4 regions of the Candidatus Pantoea rara genome follow, and region 3 is predicted to be linked to each of the others. Evidence: riboswitches for the same ligand, from Rfam matches in the RefSeq annotation. Region 3 holds a riboswitch; each other region holds the start of a gene.
The links. Region 3 has a riboswitch for thiamine pyrophosphate ahead of thiM (hydroxyethylthiazole kinase). Riboswitches for the same ligand answer to the same signal wherever they lie in the genome.
Positions count from the first base shown of each region.

Region 1: it holds a riboswitch for thiamine pyrophosphate, as region 3 does, so the genes downstream of both, thiC (phosphomethylpyrimidine synthase ThiC) here and thiM (hydroxyethylthiazole kinase) in region 3, are expected to answer to the same signal.
Region 2: it holds a riboswitch for thiamine pyrophosphate, as region 3 does, so the genes downstream of both, thiB (thiamine ABC transporter substrate binding subunit) here and thiM (hydroxyethylthiazole kinase) in region 3, are expected to answer to the same signal.
Region 4: it holds a riboswitch for thiamine pyrophosphate, as region 3 does, so the genes downstream of both, tenA (thiaminase II) here and thiM (hydroxyethylthiazole kinase) in region 3, are expected to answer to the same signal.

Region 1 covers NZ_CP194942.1:3,745,714-3,747,915, reverse strand. The annotation lists gene thiC (phosphomethylpyrimidine synthase ThiC) at 1-1,390, opposite strand, end outside; TPP riboswitch at 1,478-1,578, opposite strand; gene rsd (sigma D regulator) at 1,731-2,202, opposite strand, start outside.
Region 2 covers NZ_CP194942.1:3,337,146-3,339,347, forward strand. The annotation lists gene sgrR (HTH-type transcriptional regulator SgrR) at 1-959, shown strand, start outside; TPP riboswitch at 995-1,097, shown strand; gene thiB (thiamine ABC transporter substrate binding subunit) at 1,144-2,130, shown strand; gene thiP (thiamine/thiamine pyrophosphate ABC transporter permease ThiP) at 2,106-2,202, shown strand, end outside.
Region 3 covers NZ_CP194942.1:1,425,357-1,427,558, reverse strand. The annotation lists gene thiD (bifunctional hydroxymethylpyrimidine kinase/phosphomethylpyrimidine kinase) at 1-53, opposite strand, end outside; gene thiM (hydroxyethylthiazole kinase) at 40-849, opposite strand; TPP riboswitch at 884-984, opposite strand; gene ACR8BF_RS06765 (hypothetical protein) at 1,661-2,202, opposite strand, start outside.
Region 4 covers NZ_CP194943.1:133,913-136,114, forward strand. The annotation lists gene ACR8BF_RS19095 (ABC transporter ATP-binding protein) at 1-221, opposite strand, end outside; gene tenA (thiaminase II) at 218-919, opposite strand; TPP riboswitch at 989-1,091, opposite strand; gene ACR8BF_RS19105 (6-phospho-beta-glucosidase) at 1,153-2,202, opposite strand, start outside.

The DNA.
Region 1 (2,202 bases), 1.6 Mb from region 3:
CAAGGGTATAGAAGGGGGCTTCATCGCACAGGGCGAGCTGTTCAGTCATGTTGCGGCGGATCATATGCATCGGCACGTGCCCCGGACCTTCAATCATCACCTGAACGTCATATTCCCAGGCGATCCGGGTCAGTTCACCCAGGGTACGCAGTTCGGCAAACTGTGCCTCGTCGTTCGCATCCTGAATCGAACCCGGACGCAGGCCATCGCCCAGCGACAGGGAGACATCGTAAGCGGCGCAGATTTCACAGATCTCGCGGAAGTGCTGATACAGGAAGCTCTCCTGATGATGCGACAGGCACCATTTCGCCATGATTGATCCACCCCGCGAGACAATTCCGGTCAGACGTTTCGCCGTCATCGGGACATAACGCAGTAGTACGCCCGCGTGGATAGTGAAATAATCGACGCCCTGTTCCGCCTGCTCAAGCAGCGTGTCCCGGAAAATTTCCCAGTTCAGCGCCTCAGCTACACCATTGACTTTTTCCAGCGCCTGATAGATCGGCACGGTACCGATGGGCACCGGGCTGTTTCGCAAAATCCATTCGCGCGTTTCATGAATATAACGGCCGGTAGAGAGATCCATCACCGTATCGGCACCCCAGCGAGTCGACCAGACCAGTTTTTCCACTTCTTCTTCAATGGAAGAGGTCACCGCTGAGTTGCCGATATTGGCATTGACCTTAACCAGAAAGTTGCGACCAATGATCATCGGCTCCGATTCAGGATGATTGATATTGGCAGGGATGATGGCGCGTCCGGCAGCGACCTCCTGCCGCACAAACTCGGGTGTGATGCGGGCGGGCAGATGCGCGCCAAAACTGTGGCCCGGATGCTGTTGCAGCAATACCTCACTGCGGATTTGCTCACGGCCCATGTTTTCCCGCAGAGCGATAAACTCCATCTCCGGGGTGATGATCCCCTGGCGGGCATAATGCAGCTGCGTGACACGGCGGCCTGCGCGGGCACGGCGCGGTGTGGGAAGGTGATCGAAGCGCAGATGATCCAGCCCCTCATCAGCCAGTCGCTGCTGGGTATAACCTGAGCTGTTCTGTTCGAGAAGCTCGCTGTCGTCGCGTTCAGCAATCCAGCGTGCGCGCAGCTTTTCCAGGCCACGGTGCACATCGATCTGTGCTGCAGGATCGCCATAGGCACCCGCCGTGTCATAGACCGGCACCGCTTCATTTTGCTCATAGAGTGGTTGTTCTTTGCTGCCACCGATGTGGGTCGGGCTTAGGGTAATTTCACGCATGGGTACGCGAATATCCTGTCGGCTGCCGGTAATCCAGATGCGACGGGACTGGGGAAAGGCACTGCCACTTTGCAGGGAATCGATAAATTCCTGCGCCTGGGCACGTTGTTCACGACGGGAAATTTTTTGATCAGACATAGCAATCTTCCTGTTCAGAGGGAACGATGCTTGTCCGGAGTTCGGAAGGAGTAACCGTATAGACAGCGTAAGCGTGCTGACATACAGAGAAAATTTACTCTTGTTCCCTTCGCAGGTTCTAACCTGATCAGGTTCCGCGGATCCCGAATTAACGGTCTCAGCCCAACTGGGCACTCCGACAAGAAGCTGTACTTATGCGTGCGTCTGATAACAGACTCGGGCATAAATACCTTATATTTCAAGGCAAAAAGCAAAAAGGTTCCTGGGAGCTCACTCCTCAGAACCTGTTCAGCATAAAAGGGCTACGGGATAATCTCAACCCCTTTGCCAGTGACGGCCATTACGCCGGACGAGCGATATGGCTGTCATTCGCCACTGGCGGGGGGGCGAGTTTGTTATCCCATGCCAGCTGGATCAGCTTATCTTCCAGCGTAAAGCGGGCTTCCAGCACTTCGCCAACTTCGGATAGCGCCTGCTGGAAAGTCATGCAGTTTTCGTCGTCAATCGCCTGCTGCAGGTGACCGTCATACAGTTGCATCAGACGCTCAGTATTGGCTTCCAGCGGGGGATAGATCTGCGCGGCAGCAATCATCGGGCTGTCGCCACTCATTTCACTGATGACGCGCTCGTAGATGCTGAAGTGACCCGCAGAAAGATAATCGACCAGACCGTGACAGAAGTTGTCCAGCGCCTGTTCATCCAGACGCGTCAGCGCCTCTTTATTGGGTTTAAGACCGACCAGGTGATAATAGGCCACCAGTAGCTGACGACGGGCTTCAAGCCACGAATCGACCAGTTCATTACTGCCACCT
Region 2 (2,202 bases), 1.9 Mb from region 3:
CCGACGAGAGTTTGCCCTGGTTACTGGGCAGCGTCAGTGCAATGATCCTGCCGCGCGAATGGCCCACGCTGCACGACTTTGCCCGCCAGCCAGTTGGCACCGGTCCTTACCGGGTGATCCGCAATCAGGAGAGCCAGCTCAAGATCGAAGCGTTTGATGACTATTTTGGTTTTCGCGCCCTGATTGATGATGTCTCTATCTGGGTACTGCCCGACATCAGTGATGAGCTGGTCTATGCCGGGGTTCGTCTGCAGGGCGACAGCGCCGATGAAGTTCAGGAAGAGAGCCGTCTCGAAGAGGGCTGCTATTATCTGCTGTTCGACCAGCGTTCAGAGCAGGGCCGCAGCGAGGCAGTCCGGCGCTGGGTCAGCTACCTGTTTAACCCCATCGCCCTGCTCAATCACGCGGGTGTGGGCTATCAGCGCTACTGGTTCCCGGCGTATGGTCTGCTGCCGCGCTGGCATCATCGCCGTGACCTGACGCCAGTGGAAAAACCGCCTGGCTTAACCCATCTGACGCTGACCTGGTACAGCCAGCACGTGGAGCATGAAGGCATCTCGAATGCGCTGCGTCCCCTGCTGGCAGAGCATGGCGTCACGCTGGAGACCCGTGAGATCAGCTACGAAAGCTGGTATCAGGGCGAAGCGGAGAGTGATATCTGGCTGGGAAGCGTGAACTTTACCCTGCCGCTGAATTATTCACTGTTCGCGCAGCTTTATGAGATCCCGCTGCTGCATCATTGTCTGGCGATCGACTGGCACGGCGATGCGGCCCGCTGGCGCGAGAAAACGCTGCCGCTGGCCGAATGGAGCAAACAGCTGGTCGAAGAAGCCGGTTTGCATCCGCTGTTTCACCACTGGCTACTGCTTGAAGGACAGCGCAGCATGCGCGGCGTGCGGATGAATACGCTGGGCTGGTTCGATTTTAAATCGGCCTGGTTCGCACCACCGGTGCTGTGATGCTTTCGCGCCGGCGCTGAAATGACTAGAATGTGACGTTCTCAACGGGGTGCGGCCTGCTACAAGCAAGCCGCTGAGAGAGACCCGTCGAACCTGATTCGGTTAATACCGACGTAGGGATTTGAGAGGCCTCTGTGCTCAGATCCTTTGCGACTCATCCCCTATTCTCCTGAAGGAGCGCAAAGTGTTAAACAAAGTTCTGCCGGTGCTGCTGTTACTCTCCGCCCCCGTTCTGGCGGCTAAGCCGGTTCTCACGGTCTACACCTACGACTCCTTCTCCGCCGACTGGGGCCCTGGCCCGGCGGTTAAAAAAGCTTTTGAAGCACAGTGCAACTGCGAGCTGAAATTCGTCACGCTGGAAGATGGCGTGTCGCTGCTGAACCGCGTGCGGATGGAAGGCAAAAACAGTAAAGCCGATGTGGTGCTGGGGCTGGATAACAATCTGGTGCAGGCCGCGCAGAAAACAGGTCTGTTTGCCGAAAGTCAGGTCGACACATCGAAACTAAAGCTGCCCGATGGCTGGCACAACACCACCTTCGTGCCGTTCGATTATGGCTACTTCGCCTTTGTCTATGACAAAACCCGGCTGAAAAATCCGCCAAAAAGCCTGAAAGAGCTGGTCGACAGTCCGGAGAAGTGGCGGGTGATCTACGAAGATCCCCGCACCAGCACGCCCGGCTTAGGTCTGCTGCTCTGGATGCAGAAAGTCTATGGCGATCAGGCTCCGCAGGCGTGGCAAAAGCTGGCGCAGAAAACTGTGACGGTCACCAAAGGCTGGAGTGAAGCCTATGGTCTGTTCCTCAAGGGCGAAGGCGATCTGGTGCTGAGCTACACTACCTCTCCGGCTTACCACATCATCGAAGAGAAGAAAGAGAACTACGCCGCTGCACCCTTTGCTGAGGGTCACTATCTGCAGGTCGAAGTTGCGGCGCAGTTAGCCAGCAGCAAACAGCCGGCGCTGGCACAGCAGTTCATGAAGTTTATGGTCTCACCTGACTTCCAGCGCACCATCCCCACCGGCAACTGGATGTACCCGGTAATCCACACGCCGCTGCCAGCGGGTTTCACGGCGCTCAGCGTGCCTTCTACTGCTCTGCAGTTCTCGCCGGAAGAAGTGGCCAGCCAGCGTTCGAACTGGATTAGCCAGTGGCAACGCGCCGTCAGCCGCTGATGCCGCGCTGGCTGATTCCCGGTTCCCTCGTCACGATATTGTTGACCATCGTGGCATTCATGGCGTTCGGTG
Region 3 (2,202 bases):
GCGCCGCCGCTGGGATCGGTACCGGCAATTGTCAGGGCATTAATGCGCTTCATGCTCCACCTCCAGCGTCCAGAGTGCATCAATAAACGCGGTGGCGAAACTACCCGGTCCGGTGGCCAGCGCCGCCGCCTTTTCACCCGATAGAGCCATTACCTGACAGGCCGTCGCAATGTTCATCAGCCGATCACCCGGCAGACTGCTGAACCCCGCTACCACGGCCGAGAGCGCGCAGCCGGTTCCGACCACCCGCGTCATTAAGGGGCTTCCACCGCTTATGGCGAGTGTCCGCTGACCATCCGTGGCATAGTCCACTTCACCGGTGACGATAACCAGTGTGTTCCAGGTCTCAGCAAGTTGCTGTGCCGCATCGAGTGCCGCATCGAGTGCCGCATCCGCCTGATGCAGCGTATCGACACCGCGTCCGCCGCTGGCCTGCTGCGCCAGCGCGAGAATCTCTGACGCGTTACCGCGAATCACCGCCGGTTGCTGGCTTAATAGCTGCTGGCAGAAGTTACTGCGCAGCGTCAGCGCGCCGACAGCGACCGGATCGAGTGTCCAGGGCGTGCCCGCCTCCTGGGCCGCGATTACAGCAGCCTGCATCGCCTGCTGGCGCTCGCGGGTCAGGGTGCCCACGTTGATCAGCAGCGCATCAGCGATGCGGCTAAACTCTGCCGCTTCTTCAGCATCAATAACCATTGCCGGTGAAGCATTAAGTGCCAGCAAGACGTTGGCGGTGAAGTTCTGCACCACGTCATTAGTCATGCAGTGCACCAGCGGTGAGTGAAGGCGGAAAGTGTGCAGAACGGGCGCGAAATGCGCGAGAGAAAGGTGTTGAGATTGATGAGTCATCGTAGCTCCCAACCGGCGAACAAGAAGGCGAATGCGGTCAGGCATCAGACTTCCCTACGCTGGCATTATCCAGTTCAGGTCAGCGGGTTTTTCTCAGCCCTTTCCGTGTGGAAAGCGGCACCCCGAGTCATATAGATATTACTCCATCTATTAGCAGCTTAAGGGAAGGGGCTTGTTTGCACAAGCCTGCTTCAGGGCAAAGACACTCCGTCTTTTCAGCTTGCTGAAAACGAGTGCGGGTTACAAAACAATGAGGGCAATGCAAATCCGCCTGTTAGTGATGTATGCGAGCCTATAACAACGCTGGATATGACCCTTCGCCCTCTTTTTCAAATCGTTGTTCAACCCTATAGTAAAAATGGGTCTGCTGGGGCAGGACAATTATTCGATTTCTTACCACTATCTTCAGACGGGTGTGCTGCTGTTTATGGCACTTTATCCACTTCAGTTCCATCACGTCTTGATAGCCATTTTTGATGATCTGTTCGTCGGAAAATACATTCAGAGGGTAATGTATTCATGCTTCTGATGAAGACATTACGAATATTGAGGGTATTTAATCAATGTGATGTTTTTCAGGCTCAAAGCCATATTGATTGTCGGGAACCTACAAAACTGAGTTTCACGCAGAGTAATCTCCAGGGGAGACAAAGAATATGTCGCAAAAAATCTGATCGGAAATTGACCGGTTCAGAGAAATGCCTGCACTGTAAGCGGCGATAATGTTCACTGTCGCAATCTCTGCAGTGTCATTACGCTTTTCTTCATATGGGTCACAACCCTAACTGCATTACGATTCTGGTCTCGCTGATTAGTCACATGAAATTGTGGCTGTCATATTTCCTTTATATTTACCGGGCGTTGTTGGATCAGGAATATTATCCAGTTTCAGCAAGTAATCACCCAACCCTCCCGTCCATTGCCCTGTGCCACTATTCCACGTTGTACCCGGTACAGAATAAGTCAAAAAATGTGTTCCGTCAGTAATCGTCCCTTTGCTGCCATTATTAGCATTGGGTTTGAAAGCGAGCATTCCAGTTCCCGTTGACGCAGACGTAATTTGTATCGCGTTGACTGCTTTGCCTGGTACAAGGTCAGGGATGGCTGGAGAGGTGACAACATTTACAGAGCAGGTTCTGTTTGCGGGTACAGTTACCCAGTCGCCACTGAATATGCCAGGCGCCTTTGTACTCCACAAACCCACATACCGCCGAAGTTCATTATTACAATGATTACTCAGCGTTGCTGAATAATTAAGTGAAGCTCCCCATGCCAGGGATGAGGTTAACGCCCCCCAACCTGTAATAGTGATTCCGGTCATTGTACCCGAGACGATATCCAGACATTGCTCTG
Region 4 (2,202 bases), on a different replicon from region 3:
AGACCGTCGCTACCGCTAATCTGTCCGGAAGTCGGTGGCGTCAGACCGGCAATGACCCGCATCAGGCTGCTTTTACCAACGCCGCTGGCACCCAGTAAAGCGGTAAATGCACCGCCCGCAATCTCCAGATCAAGCTGGCTGAAAAGTTGCTGCTGACCCAGCGTCAGGCAGAGCTGGCGAATGGAAATACCAGGCGGCACGCCATCAACAGGCGGGTTCATGGGCTGACCCGAAAAGCGGCAGCATGGTTGAGCCCCATTTGCCAGAATGCTGCTTCCAGCCGGGTCGCAGTGTTGAAAATCTCCGCCAGCCGATCAAAACGCTGTTCACCCGCGCGCTGCTGAGCGAGAGCTTCAAACAGCAAAAGTGAGGAACCGACGCCTGCCAGGTAGGATTCATCGCCGTAATTCTCTATCCATGGGCCGTAAGGATTTCCCTCAAAGCGAGTCGAGGGATCATCCAGCAGCGTCAGACCAATTTCAGCGTAGCCAGCGACACACGGCATCAGTGCCGTCATCAGCTCCAGCGCATCCCCGGTGTGCCCTACGTCCAGCACATAGCGGGTGTAGTTGATCGTTTCCATTGCTTCGGGTTCGCTCGCCATCTCTGCCTCGGAGATACCCCATTGCTGACAGTAAGCCAGATGCAACGGCAGTTCGTTGACGATGGCGTTAAGCGACGCGGTCGCACTGCGTAACATGGCGGGCTCAGAGAGTTTGCTGATCAGCAGACCCCAGGCACGCGCGAAGTGCAGCAGGAACAGCATGTCCTGAGTGAGGTAGTGGCGGAAAGCGGCGGGTGGCAGCGTGCCCTGACCGAGTTGCTGCACAAAATCGTGCCTGACATACGCGTGCCATTGAGTGCCTGCCTGCTGGCGCAGACGACCATACAAGCCGGTCTCGAAAAGCGGATGTGACATGGGATCTCCAGTAACAGTGAGATCCGGGCATACGGTCTGGAACAGGGAATAGTGCAGGAGATGACGCAGAAAAATCTGCCGACCCGTCCCTTCGCTGGCATGACCCAGATCAGGTTCAAAGGGTTCGGCTTACGCCATCTCAGCCCATTACAGGACACCCCTCGGAGACATTCGTTATACGATAATTTGTGCCAGAGTACAACGGCACGAGCGAGCGATCTTAGGTGACATTGTCACTCAAGATCGGCCCCGTTGCTGGCAATCACTTTCTTATACCACCAGAACGATTTCTTACGGGTGCGCGCCAGTGTGCCGTTGCCCAAATCGTCGCGGTCAACGTAGACGAAACCGTAGCGCTTGCTCATTTCACCGGTCGATGCAGCAACCAGATCGATGCAGCCCCAGCTGGTGTAACCCATCACCGGCACACCATCTTGGATGGCATCGCCCATGGCGCGGATGTGTTCACGCAGATAGCTGATGCGGTAATCATCGTTAATCTCGCCATTCGCATCGATTTCATCGCGCGCGCCCAGGCCGTTCTCGACCAGGAACAGCGGCTTCTGGTAACGGTCATACATCATATTCATAGTGATGCGTAAGCCTAGCGGATCGATACCCCATCCCCATTCGCTGCGTGGCACGTGAGGATTGGTCAGGGATTTCACCACATTGGCGGCGCTGCTGTTCTGCTCATTCATCTCCGCCGAAGCGCAGCGTGAGGCGTAGTAACTGAATGAGACAAAATCGACGCTGTTTTTCAGGATGTCAGCATCACCGTCTTCAATCTCAAGCGTCACGCCTTTTTCACGGAACACGCGCGCGGCGTAGGCCGGATAGGCGCCGCGCGCCTGCACATCAATAAAGAAAAGGTTTTCGCGATCTTTCTCCAGTGCCGCCCAGACATCTTCGGGTTTACTCGACCACGGGTAGAAGTTTCCGCCTGCCAGCATGCAGCCGACCTGATTGGCCGGATTCACTTCATGCGCGATCCGCGTCACCATCGCACTGGCAACCAGTTCATGATGTGCCGCCTGATACTTCACCTGATCCCTGTTCTCACCAGGCTCAAACACCAGGCCAGCTCCGGAAAACGGGCTATGCAGCAGAATATTGATCTCGTTAAAGGTCAGCCAGTATTTCACCAGCCCGTTAAACGCCTCGAAACAACTGCGGGCATAACGGGCAAAAAAGTCGACCATTTTGCGGTTGCGCCACGAGCCATATTCCGTGACCAGATGCATCGGCACATCAAAATGGCAGAGCGTCACCAGCGGTTCGAT